3 regions of the Lysinibacillus sp. FSL K6-4013 genome follow, and region 3 is predicted to be linked to each of the others. Evidence: a T-box and tRNA genes for the amino acid it is inferred to sense, from the RefSeq annotation. Region 3 holds a T-box; the other regions hold tRNA genes.
What was found. A T-box is a leader RNA that pairs with one kind of tRNA and senses whether it is charged. The one in region 3 lies ahead of leuS (leucine--tRNA ligase), so its partner is inferred to be a tRNA-Leu.
Positions count from the first base shown of each region.

Region 1: it has a tRNA-Leu gene. The T-box ahead of leuS (leucine--tRNA ligase) is inferred to sense a tRNA for this amino acid. The anticodon was not compared.
Region 2: it has a tRNA-Leu gene. The T-box ahead of leuS (leucine--tRNA ligase) is inferred to sense a tRNA for this amino acid. The anticodon was not compared.

Region 1 covers NZ_CP152031.1:135,818-142,090, reverse strand. The annotation lists tRNA gene MHB39_RS00760 (tRNA-Ala) at 83-158, opposite strand; tRNA gene MHB39_RS00755 (tRNA-Ile) at 171-247, opposite strand; rRNA gene MHB39_RS00750 (16S ribosomal RNA) at 342-1,894, opposite strand; tRNA gene MHB39_RS00745 (tRNA-Ala) at 2,037-2,112, opposite strand; tRNA gene MHB39_RS00740 (tRNA-Pro) at 2,128-2,204, opposite strand; tRNA gene MHB39_RS00735 (tRNA-Arg) at 2,214-2,290, opposite strand; tRNA gene MHB39_RS00730 (tRNA-Leu) at 2,299-2,387, opposite strand; tRNA gene MHB39_RS00725 (tRNA-Gly) at 2,393-2,467, opposite strand; tRNA gene MHB39_RS00720 (tRNA-Leu) at 2,503-2,587, opposite strand; tRNA gene MHB39_RS00715 (tRNA-Lys) at 2,605-2,680, opposite strand; tRNA gene MHB39_RS00710 (tRNA-Thr) at 2,688-2,763, opposite strand; tRNA gene MHB39_RS00705 (tRNA-Val) at 2,767-2,842, opposite strand; rRNA gene rrf (5S ribosomal RNA) at 2,853-2,968, opposite strand; rRNA gene MHB39_RS00695 (23S ribosomal RNA) at 3,083-6,010, opposite strand; rRNA gene MHB39_RS00690 (16S ribosomal RNA) at 6,193-6,273, opposite strand, start outside.
Region 2 covers NZ_CP152031.1:4,142,509-4,148,781, forward strand. The annotation lists rRNA gene MHB39_RS20490 (16S ribosomal RNA) at 1-1,285, opposite strand, end outside; tRNA gene MHB39_RS20495 (tRNA-Gly) at 1,482-1,555, opposite strand; tRNA gene MHB39_RS20500 (tRNA-Arg) at 1,570-1,646, opposite strand; tRNA gene MHB39_RS20505 (tRNA-Leu) at 1,665-1,750, opposite strand; tRNA gene MHB39_RS20510 (tRNA-Lys) at 1,817-1,889, opposite strand; tRNA gene MHB39_RS20515 (tRNA-Gln) at 1,905-1,979, opposite strand; tRNA gene MHB39_RS20520 (tRNA-Asp) at 1,985-2,060, opposite strand; tRNA gene MHB39_RS20525 (tRNA-Glu) at 2,091-2,162, opposite strand; tRNA gene MHB39_RS20530 (tRNA-Asn) at 2,164-2,240, opposite strand; gene MHB39_RS20535 (SprT family protein) at 2,331-2,792, opposite strand; gene MHB39_RS20540 (Tex family protein) at 2,860-5,031, opposite strand; gene sigB (RNA polymerase sigma factor SigB) at 5,167-5,952, opposite strand; gene rsbW (anti-sigma B factor RsbW) at 5,930-6,273, opposite strand, start outside.
Region 3 covers NZ_CP152031.1:3,517,473-3,523,745, forward strand. The annotation lists gene MHB39_RS17310 (nucleoside transporter C-terminal domain-containing protein) at 1-836, shown strand, start outside; gene leuS (leucine--tRNA ligase) at 962-3,379, opposite strand; T-box leader at 3,466-3,676, opposite strand; gene sulP (sulfate permease) at 3,742-5,484, opposite strand; gene MHB39_RS17325 (metalloregulator ArsR/SmtB family transcription factor) at 5,541-5,888, opposite strand; gene MHB39_RS17330 (MFS transporter) at 6,036-6,273, opposite strand, start outside.

The DNA.
Region 1 (6,273 bases), 1.4 Mb from region 3:
TAAGCCTATAAAAAAACTTAAAAAATAAATGTGTTTGTTACAATTTCAATGTCGTTTTATCCAGTTTTCAAAGAACAAAAATTGGTGGAGCCTAGCGGGATCGAACCGCTGACCTCCTGCGTGCAAGGCAGGCGCTCTCCCAGCTGAGCTAAGGCCCCAAGAGGTATATATGGTGGGCCTAAATGGACTCGAACCATCGACCTCACGCTTATCAGGCGTGCGCTCTAACCAGCTGAGCTATAGGCCCTCTTGGAAGTTTTATTAGATTTCATAAACCTTCAAAACTGAACGCAAAACGTAATCTTACAAACCCATGGTTTGTATTCCGAAAATATCCTTAGAAAGGAGGTGATCCAGCCGCACCTTCCGATACGGCTACCTTGTTACGACTTCACCCCAATCATCTATCCCACCTTCGGCGGCTGGCTCCAAAAGGTTACCTCACCGACTTCGGGTGTTACAAACTCTCGTGGTGTGACGGGCGGTGTGTACAAGGCCCGGGAACGTATTCACCGCGGCATGCTGATCCGCGATTACTAGCGATTCCGGCTTCATGTAGGCGAGTTGCAGCCTACAATCCGAACTGAGAACGACTTTATCGGATTAGCTCCCTCTCGCGAGTTGGCAACCGTTTGTATCGTCCATTGTAGCACGTGTGTAGCCCAGGTCATAAGGGGCATGATGATTTGACGTCATCCCCACCTTCCTCCGGTTTGTCACCGGCAGTCACCTTAGAGTGCCCAACTAAATGATGGCAACTAAGATCAAGGGTTGCGCTCGTTGCGGGACTTAACCCAACATCTCACGACACGAGCTGACGACAACCATGCACCACCTGTCACCGTTGCCCCCGAAGGGGAAACTATATCTCTACAGTGGTCAACGGGATGTCAAGACCTGGTAAGGTTCTTCGCGTTGCTTCGAATTAAACCACATGCTCCACCGCTTGTGCGGGCCCCCGTCAATTCCTTTGAGTTTCAGTCTTGCGACCGTACTCCCCAGGCGGAGTGCTTAATGCGTTAGCTGCAGCACTAAGGGGCGGAAACCCCCTAACACTTAGCACTCATCGTTTACGGCGTGGACTACCAGGGTATCTAATCCTGTTTGCTCCCCACGCTTTCGCGCCTCAGCGTCAGTTACAGACCAGAAAGTCGCCTTCGCCACTGGTGTTCCTCCAAATCTCTACGCATTTCACCGCTACACTTGGAATTCCACTTTCCTCTTCTGCACTCAAGTCCCCCAGTTTCCAATGACCCTCCACGGTTGAGCCGTGGGCTTTCACATCAGACTTAAAGGACCGCCTGCGCGCGCTTTACGCCCAATAATTCCGGACAACGCTTGCCACCTACGTATTACCGCGGCTGCTGGCACGTAGTTAGCCGTGGCTTTCTAATAAGGTACCGTCAAGGTACAGCCAGTTACTACTGTACTTGTTCTTCCCTTACAACAGAGTTTTACGATCCGAAAACCTTCTTCACTCACGCGGCGTTGCTCCATCAGGCTTTCGCCCATTGTGGAAGATTCCCTACTGCTGCCTCCCGTAGGAGTCTGGGCCGTGTCTCAGTCCCAGTGTGGCCGATCACCCTCTCAGGTCGGCTACGCATCGTCGCCTTGGTGAGCCGTTACCTCACCAACTAGCTAATGCGCCGCGGGCCCATCCTATAGCGACAGCGAGATGCCGTCTTTCAGTCTCTTGCCATGAAGCAAAAGAGATTATTCGGTATTAGCCCCGGTTTCCCGGAGTTATCCCAAACTATAGGGTAGGTTGCCCACGTGTTACTCACCCGTCCGCCGCTAACGTCAAAGGAGCAAGCTCCTTTTCTGTTCGCTCGACTTGCATGTATTAGGCACGCCGCCAGCGTTCGTCCTGAGCCAGGATCAAACTCTCCATAAAAGAAATTTGATTAGCTCAAATTGTTTTGCTGGCATCATGTTTGATGTCCAAAATTATGTTTTGTTCACTAGCAAAGCTAGCTACTTAAAACTTTATTGATTACGTTTTGCTTGTTCAGTTTTCAAGGTTCATGTAATTGAATTGGTGGAGCCTAGCGGGATCGAACCGCTGACCTCCTGCGTGCAAGGCAGGCGCTCTCCCAGCTGAGCTAAGGCCCCGTATTTTTTAGGAAATGGTCGGGAAGACAGGATTCGAACCTGCGACCCCTTGGTCCCAAACCAAGTGCTCTACCAAGCTGAGCTACTTCCCGTTGTTCTTATGGCGCGCCCGACAGGAGTCGAACCCATAACCTTCTGATCCGTAGTCAGACGCTCTATCCAATTGAGCTACGGGCGCATTTAAAATGGTGCCGAGGACCGGAATCGAACCGGTACGGTAGTCACCTACCGCAGGATTTTAAGTCCTGTGCGTCTGCCAGTTCCGCCACCCCGGCACATTTGGAGCGGAAGACGAGGTTCGAACTCGCGACCCCCACCTTGGCAAGGTGGTGTTCTACCACTGAACTACTTCCGCATGTGCATAAGTTTTTTATCTGGCAATGAAAATAATGGTGCGGGTGAAGGGAGTCGAACCCCCACGCCTTGCGGCGCTAGATCCTAAGTCTAGTGCGTCTGCCAATTCCGCCACACCCGCTTATTATTATTTCTAAATGGTGAGCCATGAAGGACTCGAACCTTCGACCCTCTGATTAAAAGTCAGATGCTCTACCAACTGAGCTAATGGCTCGAAAAAATGGTGCCGGCTATAGGAATCGAACCCACGACCTACTGATTACAAGTCAGTTGCTCTACCTGCTGAGCTAAACCGGCATATGGTGGAGGATGACGGGCTCGAACCGCCGACCCTCTGCTTGTAAGGCAGATGCTCTCCCAGCTGAGCTAATCCTCCTGGGTGTTATGCCTAGCGACGTCCTACTCTCACAGGGGGAAGCCCCCAACTACCATCGGCGCTAAAGAGCTTAACTTCCGTGTTCGGTATGGGAACGGGTGTGACCTCTTTGCCATCATCACTAGACTTTTTAAAAGACAAGATTTATTATACCATATTTAAGTATAAATACAAGCTTTTTTTAAAACTTTCTTGTTCTTTCAAAACTGGATAAACGGTGCATTGAATGCTTCAAACGTTTTGGTTAAGTCCTCGATCGATTAGTATTCGTCAGCTCCATGTGTCACCACACTTCCACCTCGAACCTATCTACCTCATCGTCTTTGAGGGATCTTACTTACTTGCGTAATGGGAAATCTCATCTTGAGGGGGGCTTCATGCTTAGATGCTTTCAGCACTTATCCCGTCCACACATAGCTACCCAGCGATGCCTTTGGCAAGACAACTGGTACACCAGCGGTGTGTCCATCCCGGTCCTCTCGTACTAAGGACAGCTCCTCTCAAATTTCCTACGCCCACGACGGATAGGGACCGAACTGTCTCACGACGTTCTGAACCCAGCTCGCGTACCGCTTTAATGGGCGAACAGCCCAACCCTTGGGACCGACTACAGCCCCAGGATGCGATGAGCCGACATCGAGGTGCCAAACCTCCCCGTCGATGTGGACTCTTGGGGGAGATAAGCCTGTTATCCCCGGGGTAGCTTTTATCCGTTGAGCGATGGCCCTTCCATGCGGAACCACCGGATCACTAAGCCCGTCTTTCGACCCTGCTCGACTTGTAGGTCTCGCAGTCAAGCTCCCTTGTGCCTTTACACTCTACGAATGATTTCCAACCATTCTGAGGGAACCTTTGGGCGCCTCCGTTACCTTTTAGGAGGCGACCGCCCCAGTCAAACTGTCCGCCTGACACTGTCTCCTGCCCCGCTAAGGGGCATGGGTTAGAATTTCAATACAACCAGGGTAGTATCCCACCGACGCCTCCTTCGAAGCTGGCGCTCCGAGATCTCTGGCTCCTACCTATCCTGTACAAGTTGTACCAAAATTCAATATCAGGCTACAGTAAAGCTCCACGGGGTCTTTCCGTCCTGTCGCGGGTAACCTGCATCTTCACAGGTACTATAATTTCACCGAGTCTCTCGTTGAGACAGTGCCCAGATCGTTACGCCTTTCGTGCGGGTCGGAACTTACCCGACAAGGAATTTCGCTACCTTAGGACCGTTATAGTTACGGCCGCCGTTTACTGGGGCTTCAATTCGCAGCTTCGCTTGCGCTAACCACTCCTCTTAACCTTCCAGCACCGGGCAGGCGTCAGCCCCTATACGTCACCTTACGGTTTTGCAGAGACCTGTGTTTTTGCTAAACAGTCGCCTGGGCCTATTCACTGCGGCTCTCATGCGCTTGCACGCTCAAGAGCACCCCTTCTCCCGAAGTTACGGGGTCATTTTGCCGAGTTCCTTAACGAGAGTTCTCTCGCACACCTTAGGATTCTCTCCTCGACTACCTGTGTCGGTTTGCGGTACGGGCACCTCTCACCTCGATAGAGGCTTTTCTTGGCAGTGTGAAATCAGGAACTTCGTCCATTCGGACTCGCCATCACAGCTCAACGTTACAGTGTGCGGATTTGCCTACACACACGCCTTACTGCTTGGACGCGCACAACCAACGGCGCGCTTACCCTATCCTACTGCGTCCCCCCATTTCTCAAACGGTGAGGAGGTGGTACAGGAATATCAACCTGTTGTCCATCGCCTACGCCTATCGGCCTCGGCTTAGGTCCCGACTAACCCTGAGCGGACGAGCCTTCCTCAGGAAACCTTAGTCATACGGTGGACGGGATTCTCACCCGTCTTTCGCTACTCATACCGGCATTCTCACTTCTAAGCGCTCCACCAGTCCTTCCGGTCTGACTTCAACGCACTTAGAACGCTCTCCTACCACTGACATCGTAGATGTCAATCCACAGCTTCGGTGAATCGTTTAGCCCCGATACATTTTCGGCGCAGCGTCACTCGACCAGTGAGCTATTACGCACTCTTTAAATGATGGCTGCTTCTAAGCCAACATCCTGGTTGTCTGTGCAACGCCACATCCTTTTCCACTTAACGATTACTTTGGGACCTTAGCTGGTGGTCTGGGCTGTTTCCCTTTTGACTACGGATCTTATCACTCGCAGTCTGACTCCCGTGTATAAATATCTGGCATTCGGAGTTTGTCTGAATTCGGTAAACCGGGATGGCCCCCTAGTCCAAACAGTGCTCTACCTCCAGTATTCTCATCACGAGGCTAGCCCTAAAGCTATTTCGGAGAGAACCAGCTATCTCCAAGTTCGATTGGAATTTCTCCGCTACCCACACCTCATCCCCGCACTTTTCAACGTGCGTGGGTTCGGGCCTCCAGTAAGTGTTACCTCACCTTCACCCTGGACATGGGTAGATCACCTGGTTTCGGGTCTACGACCACGTACTACTTCGCCCTATTCAGACTCGCTTTCGCTGCGGCTCCGCCTTCTAAAGCTTAACCTTGCACGTAATCGTAACTCGCCGGTTCATTCTACAAAAGGCACGCTATCACCCATTAACGGGCTCTAACTACTTGTAGGCACACGGTTTCAGGATCTCTTTCACTCCCCTTCCGGGGTGCTTTTCACCTTTCCCTCACGGTACTGGTTCACTATCGGTCACTAGGTAGTATTTAGCCTTGGGAGATGGTCCTCCCGGATTCCGACGGAATTTCACGTGTTCCGCCGTACTCAGGATCCACTCAGGAGAGAACGAACTTTCGACTACAGGGCTTTTACCTGCTCTGGCGGACCTTTCCAAGTCGCTTCATCTAACTCGCTCTTTTGTAACTCCGTATAGAGTGTCCTACAACCCCAAGAGGCAAGCCTCTTGGTTTGGGCTCTTCCCGTTTCGCTCGCCGCTACTCAGGGAATCGATTTTTCTTTCTCTTCCTCCAGGTACTTAGATGTTTCAGTTCCCTGGGTCTGCCTTCAAGACGCTATGTATTCACGTCAAGATACTACGCGATTAAACGTAGTGGGTTCCCCCATTCGGAAATCTCCGGATCAAAGCTCACTTACAGCTCCCCGAAGCATATCGGTGTTAGTGCCGTCCTTCTTCGGCTCCTAGTGCCAAGGCATTCGCCGTGCGCCCTTAATAACTTAACCAAGTTATTAAGCCTATAAAAAAACTTAAAAAATAAATGTGTTTGTTACAATTTCAATGTCGTTTTATCCAGTTTTCAAAGAACAAGTTTTGAAGTATTTCATTCAGAAAGAATGAACCTTCAAAACTGAACGCAAAACGTAATCTTACAAACCCAAGGTTTGTATTCCGAAATAATCCTTAGAAAGGAGGTGATCCAGCCGCACCTTCCGATACGGCTACCTTGTTACGACTTCACCCCAATCATCTATCCCACCTTCGGCGG
Region 2 (6,273 bases), 630 kb from region 3:
CCCTCTCGCGAGTTGGCAACCGTTTGTATCGTCCATTGTAGCACGTGTGTAGCCCAGGTCATAAGGGGCATGATGATTTGACGTCATCCCCACCTTCCTCCGGTTTGTCACCGGCAGTCACCTTAGAGTGCCCAACTAAATGATGGCAACTAAGATCAAGGGTTGCGCTCGTTGCGGGACTTAACCCAACATCTCACGACACGAGCTGACGACAACCATGCACCACCTGTCACCGTTGCCCCCGAAGGGGAAACTATATCTCTACAGTGGTCAACGGGATGTCAAGACCTGGTAAGGTTCTTCGCGTTGCTTCGAATTAAACCACATGCTCCACCGCTTGTGCGGGCCCCCGTCAATTCCTTTGAGTTTCAGTCTTGCGACCGTACTCCCCAGGCGGAGTGCTTAATGCGTTAGCTGCAGCACTAAGGGGCGGAAACCCCCTAACACTTAGCACTCATCGTTTACGGCGTGGACTACCAGGGTATCTAATCCTGTTTGCTCCCCACGCTTTCGCGCCTCAGCGTCAGTTACAGACCAGAAAGTCGCCTTCGCCACTGGTGTTCCTCCAAATCTCTACGCATTTCACCGCTACACTTGGAATTCCACTTTCCTCTTCTGCACTCAAGTCCCCCAGTTTCCAATGACCCTCCACGGTTGAGCCGTGGGCTTTCACATCAGACTTAAAGGACCGCCTGCGCGCGCTTTACGCCCAATAATTCCGGACAACGCTTGCCACCTACGTATTACCGCGGCTGCTGGCACGTAGTTAGCCGTGGCTTTCTAATAAGGTACCGTCAAGGTACAGCCAGTTACTACTGTACTTGTTCTTCCCTTACAACAGAGTTTTACGATCCGAAAACCTTCTTCACTCACGCGGCGTTGCTCCATCAGGCTTTCGCCCATTGTGGAAGATTCCCTACTGCTGCCTCCCGTAGGAGTCTGGGCCGTGTCTCAGTCCCAGTGTGGCCGATCACCCTCTCAGGTCGGCTACGCATCGTCGCCTTGGTGAGCCGTTACCTCACCAACTAGCTAATGCGCCGCGGGCCCATCCTATAGCGACAGCGAGAAGCCGTCTTTCAGTCTTTCACCATGAAGCAAAAGAGATTATTCGGTATTAGCCCCGGTTTCCCGGAGTTATCCCAAACTATAGGGTAGGTTGCCCACGTGTTACTCACCCGTCCGCCGCTAACGTCAAAGGAGCAAGCTCCTTTTCTGTTCGCTCGACTTGCATGTATTAGGCACGCCGCCAGCGTTCGTCCTGAGCCAGGATCAAACTCTCCATAAAAGAAATTTGATTAGCTCAAATTGTTTTGCTGGCATCATGTTTGATGTCCAAAATTGTGTTTTGTTTACTAGCAAAGCTAGCTACTTAAAACTTTATTGATTACGTTTTTGCTTGTTCAGTTTTCAAGGTTCATATGTCGTCTTTTCAGACAACTACTTAAGTGTATCATGCAACCAATCGGTTGTCAACACTTTTTTGGAGCGGGTGATGAGAATCGAACTCACGACATCAGCTTGGAAGGCTGAGGTTTTACCATTAAACTACACCCGCATATATTTTAAATTTGGCGCGCCCGGCAGGAGTCGAACCCACAACCTTCTGATCCGTAGTCAGACGCTCTATCCAATTGAGCTACGGGCGCATATGAAATTGATTGACTTGGTGCGGCCGAGAGGACTTGAACCTCCACGGGGTTGCCCCCACTAGGCCCTCAACCTAGCGCGTCTGCCATTCCGCCACGACCGCATTCGATTAGTAACTTTCTCATTATACTACGATAATTCAAAAAGTCAACTCTTTTTCTTAAAGAGATGAGCCATGAAGGACTCGAACCTTCGACCCTCTGATTAAAAGTCAGATGCTCTACCAACTGAGCTAATGGCTCGAATTAAGAAATGAATGGCTGGGGTACTAGGATTCGAACCTAGGCATGACGGAATCAAAATCCGTTGCCTTACCGCTTGGCTATACCCCAATAAGTGGCGGTCCCGACCGGGATCGAACCGGCGATCTCCTGCGTGACAGGCAGGCATGTTAACCGCTACACCACGGGACCAAAATATTATTTACATTAAATTATGAAAAATGACCCCTACGGGATTCGAACCCGTGTTACCGCCGTGAAAGGGCGGTGTCTTAACCACTTGACCAAGGGGCCATGGCTCCGAAGGCAGGACTCGAACCTGCGACAACCTGATTAACAGTCAGGTGCTACTACCAACTGAGCTACTTCGGAATAATGTATGTTCGTTGTTGTCGTTATCTTGTCGACTTTTACTATTATAGGGACAACACAACAAAACGTCAACTATTTTTAAAAGTTTTTTTATTCCACTAATTTTAATTTCCCTAAACACTTACTACAACAATACTTTTCAACATTCATTTTTATTTTCCGTACATATAACTGGTGGCAATTAACACAAGTATATGTATAGCGTCGTCGGTGTTTTTTAACTGTAGCTTTAGGGGAATGTAGAACTGAGCAAAATCGTGGGGCATCTACTTTCCTTAATAATTCTCTAAAATCTTTATCTCGATGCTGATACCCTTTCCCTTCAATATGTAGATGATAATGGCATAATTCGTGTAAAATAATACCTTGAACTTCTTCCAAACCGTATAACTCATAGGCTTTAGGATTAATCTCAATATTATGAGATTGTAAAAGATATCGTCCTCCCGTTGAACGTAATCTTGCATTAAAATAGGCTTGATGAAGAAAAGGTCTCTGAAAGCTTTTCAAAGATAAGCGACGAACAAGCTCTTGTAATTCTTGATTGTCCATAGTAATCACCTCTAACAACAAGAATACCACACTGCGTAGTATAGACAGTGTGGTGAAAATTTAGTACTCAAACTAATGCTTGATTTTTAGGTGGAAGCATCGTTAAAGAGATACGACCTTTCGTTACATCTATTTGTTCAACCCAGACAGTTACAATATCCCCAAGCGCTACAACTTCTAATGGATGCTTAATACGTTTGTTTTGGAGTTTAGAAATATGCACAAGTCCATCTTGCTTCACGCCAATGTCAACAAATGCGCCGAAATCTACTACATTTCTTACCGTACCCTGCAATTCCATACCTACTTTTAAATCTTCCATTTTCAATACATCAGTCTTAAGCAATGGTTGTGGGAATGCATCACGTGGGTCGCGACTAGGTTTCATTAAAGTATCCACGATGTCTTGAATTGTCACAACTCCTACTCCGAGCACATCACTTAACTTTTGGATATTTAGTGCTGCAATAGCTTCCTCTGCCTTCTGTGTCCCTAACTCTTTTTTATCTATTTGAGCCTCTGCTAATATTTGCTCAGCAAGATCATAGCTCTCAGGATGAATACCTGTAGCATCAAACGGATTTTTTGCTTCTGGGACACGTAGGAAACCAATAGCCTGTTCATACGTTTTGGCACCTAACCTTGGAATCTTCTTTAATTGAGCACGTGTAGTAAATCGACCATTTTCCTCTCGCGTCTTCACGATATTCTCTGCAACAGTTTTTGATAAACCAGAAACGTATTGTAAGAGTGATGATGAAGCCGTATTTACATCAACACCAACTTGGTTAACAGCTGTTTCTACTATAAAAGTTAGCGATTCATTTAATTTTTTTTGAGAAACATCATGCTGATATTGACCTACTCCCACCGCTTTTGGTTCAATTTTCACTAACTCTGATAAAGGATCCTGTAAGCGGCGTGCAATGGAGACAGCACTACGTTGTTCAACCTGTAAATCAGGAAATTCTGCACGTGCAATATCAGACGCTGAATAAACAGATGCTCCCGCTTCATTGACAATCACATAAGCTATGTCAGTTGTAAGTTCGTTTAATACATCTGCGATAAATTGTTCTGTTTCTCGAGATGCTGTACCATTCCCAATGGCAATTATACTTATTGGATACTTTGCCAAAATTGCTTTTACAGTAGCTTTCGATTTTGCCACATCTGGTTTAGGTGGATGTGGGTAAATAGCTGTAACCTCAAGCATTTTCCCAGTTTCATCTACAACCGCTAGCTTACAACCTGTACGGTAAGCTGGGTCAACCCCTAAAACATATTTCCCTTTCATAGGTGGCTGTAGTAATAAGTTACGTAAATTTTCAGAGAAAATATGAATAGCCTGTGCCTCAGCTTTTTCTGTAAGCTCGTTTCGTAATTCCCTTTCAATTGAAGGCTGAATTAAGCGCTTGTACGAATCCTCGATTGCTAGTTTCACTTCTGCAATAGCAGGAGAGGAACCAGTTGCTGGAATCCATTCTTTCCACATAATCATTAATACTCGGTCCACCGGTACATGAATAGAAACCTTTAATATCTCTTCTTTTTCCCCTCGATTTATCGCTAAAATACGGTGCGGCACAATGCGATTAACAGGCTCCTCATATTCGTAATACATTTCAAAAACATTTTTTTCATCGATTTCAGAATTTTTCACAGACGTAACAAGGATGCCATCCTTCCATGAATAAGCACGAATTTTTTCACGGATAGAGGCATCGTCCGCAAAACGTTCTGCTAATATATCTCGAGCTCCCATCAGGGCTTCTTCAAGATTAGCAACTTGTTCATTATCCACAAAATCAATTGCTAATTGCTCTAATGCATCATTACTAAATGCTAATAGGAGATCTGCAAGAGGCTCTAAACCTTTCTCTTTTGCAATCGTCGCCTTTGTACGTCGTTTTTGCTTATAAGGTCTATATAAATCCTCAACACGTTGTAAGATTGTTGCAGAAAGAATAGCCTGTTCTAATACTGGTGTAAGCTTTTCTTGCTCTTGGATTAATCGTATAACTTCTTCTTTTCGTTGTTCAAGTTGCTGTATGTAGTGATAACGATCTTCTACAGCCTTAATTTGCACCTCATCAAGTGATCCTGTAACCTCTTTTCGATAGCGCGCAATAAATGGTACCGTATTTCCCTCTTCTAATAATTTGATAACAGCTTCTACTTGCCCTGGTTTGACTGCTACATCTTTTGCAATGAGCTGTAACATTTGCTTTTGCTCCACATCATCACTACCTTTTTCTTTTCATTTTACCATTACACTTTACTAAAAATGCAAAAAAATAGTCTACTCAGACGAATATGAGTAGACTATTTTCATTCATTTTAAAGGTATTCTTCACTAAATACCTCCGAAAGATTAGAGCGAAACACCGCCACTTGCTAGAATAGCCTCTTGTAATTTCTTTATTGCTTTCCTTTGTATCCTAGATACATGCATTTGAGAAATCCCTAATCGTTCTCCAGCTTCTTTTTGACTAAGTTGCTCTAGATATGTAAGCTGAATAATTTGCTTTTCTCTCTCATTCAATACAACCAGTGCATCCGAAACAATCATTCGTTTATTGGTCATTTCATAGCCATCGTCTTCTCTGCCCAAAATATCGAATAACGTGACTGTGCTACCGTCAGAATCTGATTCTATTGAATGGTCCATAGAAAGAGCTTGATAACTACGGCTCATTTCCATAGCTTCTAGTACCTCTTCCTCTGCTACTTCTAATCGTTCAGCAATATCTTTAATGGATGGAGAACGCTGCAATTCAATTGTCAGCGCCTCCACGGTTGATTTAATCCTCGGCCCAAGTTCCTTTATTCGTCTAGGCACATGAACATCCCATGTTTTATCACGTAAAAAACGTTTGATTTCCCCAACAATTGTTGGCACGGCAAATGCTTCAAAACTACGACCAACATTCGGATCAAAACGTCTTATTGCACCTAACAATCCCAGCATCCCTACTTGAACAATATCATCATAATAAGATTTACCATTCGAATATTTACGAGCTATAGATTCAACTAGATATCGATAATGAATCACTAAATTGGTTTGTGCTTCATCATCCTCTGTTGACTGGTACAATTCAATCCACTTTAGTACATCTTCTTTGGATGAAGATTTATGTAGTGATTCTTTCGACATTTTTCTCCACCTGCTCCCTAGTGACATACTTTGTCATGAAGACAGTTACGCCACCATCGTTATTGATCATCACCTCATCCATCAAAGTTTCCATTAAATAAAGTCCCAAACCACCTTCTCTTAGCCCTGCAATGCTTTCTTCAGGATGATACGGCCCAATCTTAGATTTAATCTCTTCAAAATTAAAACTATTGCCGTAATCCGCAATCATCATTTCCATTTTATTGTCGTACAGCGCACAGCCGATGACTATTTCACCCTCTTCTTCGTCTTTATAAGCATGGTGAACAACATTTGTCACAGCCTCACTCGCTGCAATTT
Region 3 (6,273 bases):
TAATGAAATGGGTAGGTTTATTTTTAAGTAAAGTAAGTGGCATGGGGAAATTGGAATCCTATAATGCTGTTGCTTCTGCTATGGTTGGCCAATCTGAAGTATTCATCACTGTTAAAAAGCAATTAGATAAGATTGCACCACAACGTATGTATACGTTATGCGCTTCTGCTATGTCGACTGTTTCGATGTCAGTAGTTGGTGCTTATATGACGATGATTGAGCCAAAGTATGTCGTAACGGCCATTGTATTAAACCTGTTTGGCGGATTTATTATTGTTTCTATCATTAATCCATATACTGTGGATGAAAAAGAAGATATCTTAACGATTGAAGATGAACAGAAGCAAGCGTTCTTTCAAATGATTGGCGAATATATTATGGATGGCTTTAAAGTAGCCATCATTGTTGGAGCAATGCTTATTGGTTTCGTTGCATTAATGGATTTAATCAATTCATTATTCGATATGATTATTGGTATATCCTTCCAAGAAATATTAGGCTATATCTTTGCGCCAATCGCTTTCCTAATGGGTATTCCATGGGCAGATGCTGTGGCTGCTGGCGGTATTATGGCAACTAAATTAGTAACGAATGAATTCGTTGCCATGATTAACCTTGGCGACGTCTCAGCGTCCATGAGTGAACGTACACTAGGCATTATTTCTGTATTCCTTGTATCCTTTGCCAACTTTTCATCCATCGGTATTATTTCGGGTGCTGTAAAAGGTTTGAATGAAAGACAAGGTAATGTCGTTGCCCGCTTTGGCTTAAAGTTGTTGTACGGTGCTACACTCGTAAGTATCCTAACAGCTATTATTGTGGGATTGATTATTTAAATTGTATTGAACTGCACTCAGTTAGATGGGTGCAGTCCTTATTTTATCGCTTATATAACGCCAAATTAAAAAATGTACATTACTAAAATTGAATTTAGTAATGTACATTTTTACTTTATAGCTCTTTATTTTACGACAATATTGACAAGTTTGCCTGGAATAACGATGATTTTCACTAAGCTCTTTCCTGCCATATATTCTTGAACCTTTTCATCAGCAAGTGCTACTTTTTCGATGTCCTCTTTTGACGCATCTTTTGCTACAACGATCTTCGCACGTACTTTACCAGCAACCTGTACAGCAATTTCGACTTCATCATCCACAAGCTTTGCTTCATCATAGGTTGGCCATTGCTCGTAAGAAAGTGTTGAATTGTGACCTAATAGTTGCCATAGTTCTTCTGCAATATGCGGAGCGATTGGTGCAAGCATTTTCACAAAGCCTTCAGCATAAGCCGTTGGAATCACATCAGCTTTATAGCAATCATTAATAAAGACCATCATTTGTGAAATAGCTGTGTTAAAGCGGATGCCTTCATAATCCTCTGTCACTTTTTTCACTGTTTGGTGGTATGATTTTTCAAGTGATTGATCGTTAGACACTTGGATTTTTGCTGAAATTGCGCCATCTTCTTCATTGACAAATAGACGCCAGATACGGTCTAAGAAGCGGCGTGCTCCATCTAAGCCATTTGTAGACCATGCAACAGAAGCCTCTAGTGGGCCCATGAACATTTCATATAAGCGTAATGTATCGGCACCATGTGACGTAATGATTTCATCTGGGTTGACGACATTGCCCTTAGATTTAGACATTTTCTCGTTACCTTCACCTAGAATCATTCCCTGGTTAAATAATTTTTGGAATGGCTCTTTTGTATGAACAACGCCTAAATCATATAGAACTTTATGCCAGAAGCGAGCGTATAGTAAATGCAATACTGCATGCTCCGCACCACCAATATATATATCAACTGGTAACCAGCGTTTTAGTAACTCTGGGTCTGCAATTGCCTCTGTGTTTGTCGGGTCGATATAGCGTAGGAAGTACCAGCTCGAACCTGCCCACTGCGGCATTGTATTTGTTTCACGACGTCCTTTTTTACCTGTCTCTGGATCGACAACATTTACCCATTCTTCAATATTTGCTAATGGTGATTCACCTGTACCTGATGGTCGGATATTATCTGTTTTTGGTAGCATTAATGGTAATTCTGATTCTGGAACTGGCGTAATTGTGCCATCTTCCCAATGAATCATTGGAATTGGTTCTCCCCAATAACGTTGACGGGAGAATAACCAGTCACGTAGACGATAAGAAATTTTCTTCTCCCCTACACCTTTTTCCTCTAACCATTCAATGGCTTTCGCAATGCCATCTGCTTTATTTAAGCCATTAAGGAATTCAGAGTTAATATGTTGACCATCACCTGTAAATGCTTCTTTGCTGATGTCTCCACCTTCAAGTACAGGAACGATGTCTAAGCCAAATTCAGTTGCGAATTCATAGTCGCGTTCATCATGTGCTGGCACCGCCATAATAGCACCTGTACCATAAGACACTAACACATAATCAGCAATCCAAATCGGCACTTTTTTACCGTTTATCGGATTTACTGCATAAGCACCTGTAAATACGCCTGTTTTTTCTTTCGCTAAATCTGTACGCTCTAGATCAGATTTCATTTTAACTTTCTCTAAATAAGCCTCAACAGCTTGGCGTTGGTCAGCTGTTGTAATTTGTTCCACTAATTTATGCTCTGGTGCAAGCACACAGTATGTAGCACCAAACAATGTATCAGGGCGTGTTGTGAAAACTGTGAAGTTTTGATCAGAACCGTCAATGGCAAATGTCACTTCAGCCCCTTCTGAACGGCCAATCCAATTGCGTTGCATATCTTTAATAGACTCAGGCCAATCAACTTCTTCTAAGTCATCGATTAAACGATCAGCATAGGCTGTAATTTTAAGCATCCATTGCTTCATTGGTCTGCGTTCTACAGGATGACCACCACGCTCTGATTTCCCATCAATTACTTCTTCGTTCGCTAATACCGTGCCAAGTGCTGGACACCAGTTAACAGCTACTTCATCCACATAAGCTAAGCCTTTTTTATAAAGCTGGATAAAAATCCATTGTGTCCATTTATAATACTCTGGATCCGTTGTGTTAATTTCACGATCCCAATCATAGCTAAAGCCTAGCTCTTGAATTTGACGTTTAAATGTCGCAATATTTTTAGCTGTAAATTCAGCCGGATCATTCCCTGTATCGAGTGCATATTGCTCAGCTGGTAAACCAAAAGCATCCCAGCCCATTGGATGAAGTACATTATAGCCTTGCATACGTTTAAAGCGTGATAGAATATCAGTTGCCGTATACCCCTCTGGATGGCCAACATGAAGTCCTGCGCCAGATGGATATGGGAACATATCTAATGCATAAAATTTAGGCTTTGCTGTTTCATTTTCAGTTTTAAATGTTTTGTTATCAGCCCAATATCGCTGCCACTTTTTTTCAATTTGTTCATGATTAAAACTCATTTCTTTTCCTCCTTCGATTGATCGTGTTGCTCTCCATCATAATTGACAAAATATTTAAAAAATAAAAAAACTCGCCCCTTTCTTATAGAAGGGACGAGAGAATTTGTACTCCCGCGGTACCACCCAAATTAGTGATTACACTCGGCTCAAGCTTCCTTAACGCGGAAGAAACGACACACGCTGTTTCACGCGGGCAGACTCAGAAGGCGAGTTCAATTTGCATTCTTACTAGCTCCCACCAACCGCTAGCTCTCTAAAAAGAACCACAAATCTACTATTCCTCATCACAGTCTTTACATGATATTGCATTTATTCTAATGGAAAGTATTGAAAAGCACAAGCCTTTGTTTACAGCTTACCCATTACTGAACAATTAAATCCTTTTCTCCCTTAGACTTTGATAAATCCTGACATTCATGAAAAGCAAAATGCTGACAACCAATACATTGATTGGCGTTCAAATAATGGAAAGCTTTTGTAATCGCTTCTCCTGTATGCTGAAAAAAATGTTGCGCGCCTATTTTATCGTAAAGACCATTGTGTTCAAGAGCATCCTGTAAATCACCTTGCACACCTGTTACCAAGATAGTACCGCCCTGTGCTTTATAATTTTCTATGATATTGTTAAAATATGCTTCTCCAGTAGAATCCATAAAGGGCACTTTCCCCATCCGTAATATCAAAACTCTTGGTTGCTGATGCAAAGTACTTTCAATTGTTTGTTCAAACATTTGTGCAGCGCCAAAAAACAACGGCCCTTCAATTGTGTACATACTAATCTGCGGGCAATCATGCTGCTGATGCACTACATGTGGCTGTACCTTCTCACTTTTATTTGAATGATCCGGAAGTACTTTTGTAACAACAAGCTTTTCACTCATACGTTTCGCAAATAATAGCACAGCCAGCACAAGCCCTACCTCAACTGCTAATGTAAGACTAGTGAATACCGTTAATAAAAAGGTAATCAATAATACCAGTGAGTCGCCTGATTTTAATTTTACGATATGTGAAAAATGATGTCGTTCACTCATATTCCAAGCTACGACCATCAGTACCGGAGCCATGCTTGCTAACGGAATATGAGATGCATATGGAGCTAATAACAATAATGTGATTAGAACAAACACACCATGAATGATACCCGACATAGGGGATACTGCGCCTGTTTTGATATTGGTCGCTGTGCGTGCAATGGCGCCTGTTGCTGGAATACCACCGAATAAAGGCGTCACAATATTAGCAATCCCCTGCCCAATTAGCTCACGATTACTGTTATGCTTACTATTTGTCATCCCATCCGCCACCACTGCCGATAATAGAGACTCAATACCACCTAGCATTGCAATAACAAACGCTGGACCAATAAGTTGTTGTAATCGTTCGAGCGTGATATTCGGTAAGGCGAAATGAGGTAATGTATTAGGAATTTGACCATAAGCCGTTGCAATGGTAGCAACTTGTCCTGAAAAGAGGAAAGTTGCCATAAGTGTAGAGACAACAATACCCGCTAATGCTCCAGGAACCTTTGGAAAAAACTTTGGTGTTATCACTATTGTCACCAAGCATACGACAGCAGTAAGAATACTATACGTATTTGTCGTACCTAGCTGCTTAATGATTTCCTGTATGTTGGCGATAAAATATTCATGCCTTTTAACATTTGTCAGCCCTAGAAAGTTAGCGATTTGACCTGTAAAAATAATCACTGCTATCCCTGCTGTAAAGCCAACTGTTACAGGTCGTGGAATAAACTTAATTAAAGTCCCTAGCTTAAAAAAGCCCATGATACAAAGCAATACCCCTGCCATTAAACCCGCAAGTAATAAATCTTCATAGCCATAGGTAAGAACAATCCCCAATAGAATTGGCACAAACGCCCCCGTAGGCCCACCTATTTGATATTTAGAACCTCCAAAAAGAGAAATAAGAATACCTGCAATGCAAGCCGTATAAATCCCATATTCAGGTTTCACACCTGATGCGATGGCAAAGGACATGGCAAGTGGAATAGCAACGATTCCGACAATAATCCCTGACAATAAATCCTTTTTTACATGATGAACTGAATACCCTTCAAAGCGTCCTGTAAACAGTGACTTCATAGATAAATCTTCCCTTCGAAATAATACGCAAAGCCCAATTTTTCATCATCATTGATTTACTTATTCTCTTCGTCACCTTCATTATTTGTCATTTCCTCTAATCTCGAAATGGTATGAACCAAATGGTTATTAAAAATATCCTTTGCCACCCCAAGTAATGCACCAATCATTGGGTCACTTAAAGAATAATAAACTTTTTTTCCTTCCTTCACCCCATAAACAATATTTTTAGCACGCAATACACTTAATTGCTGAGAAACAGCGGAACCCTCTTTCTCTAAGCAATCTTGAATCTCATTGACACTTTTCTGACCATCTACAAGGAGTTCAAGTATTCTGATGCGTAACGGATGTGCTAATGCTTTGAAAAAATCCGCTTTAAACTGTTGTAAGCCCTCTTCCATAAAAAAACCCCTCCATATAACTACATATTCAAATATTTGAATATGTATGATTGTAATCCTGTCACAGCAATTTTTCAATATCTACTATAAAAAAAGAACAAAATCAAGTGACTTGACACTCGATTTTGCTCTTTGATTGCAACATTATTAATCTGCTACTATTTTGTTCTTCTTTAAAGGATAATCGTATGTTAAACATGGAATAATCGCCAATAGTACGATGACCACCAATGTTAAAACGAGAGGAATCATGCCAAATTGATCTACCATAATACCACCAAATAGTGGACCAATCATCCGTCCTCCAGTAGCAGCACTATTGATAATCCCCTGATAGAATCCTTGTCGACCTTTTGGTGCCAATTGATTAGCAATCGTTGGTAAT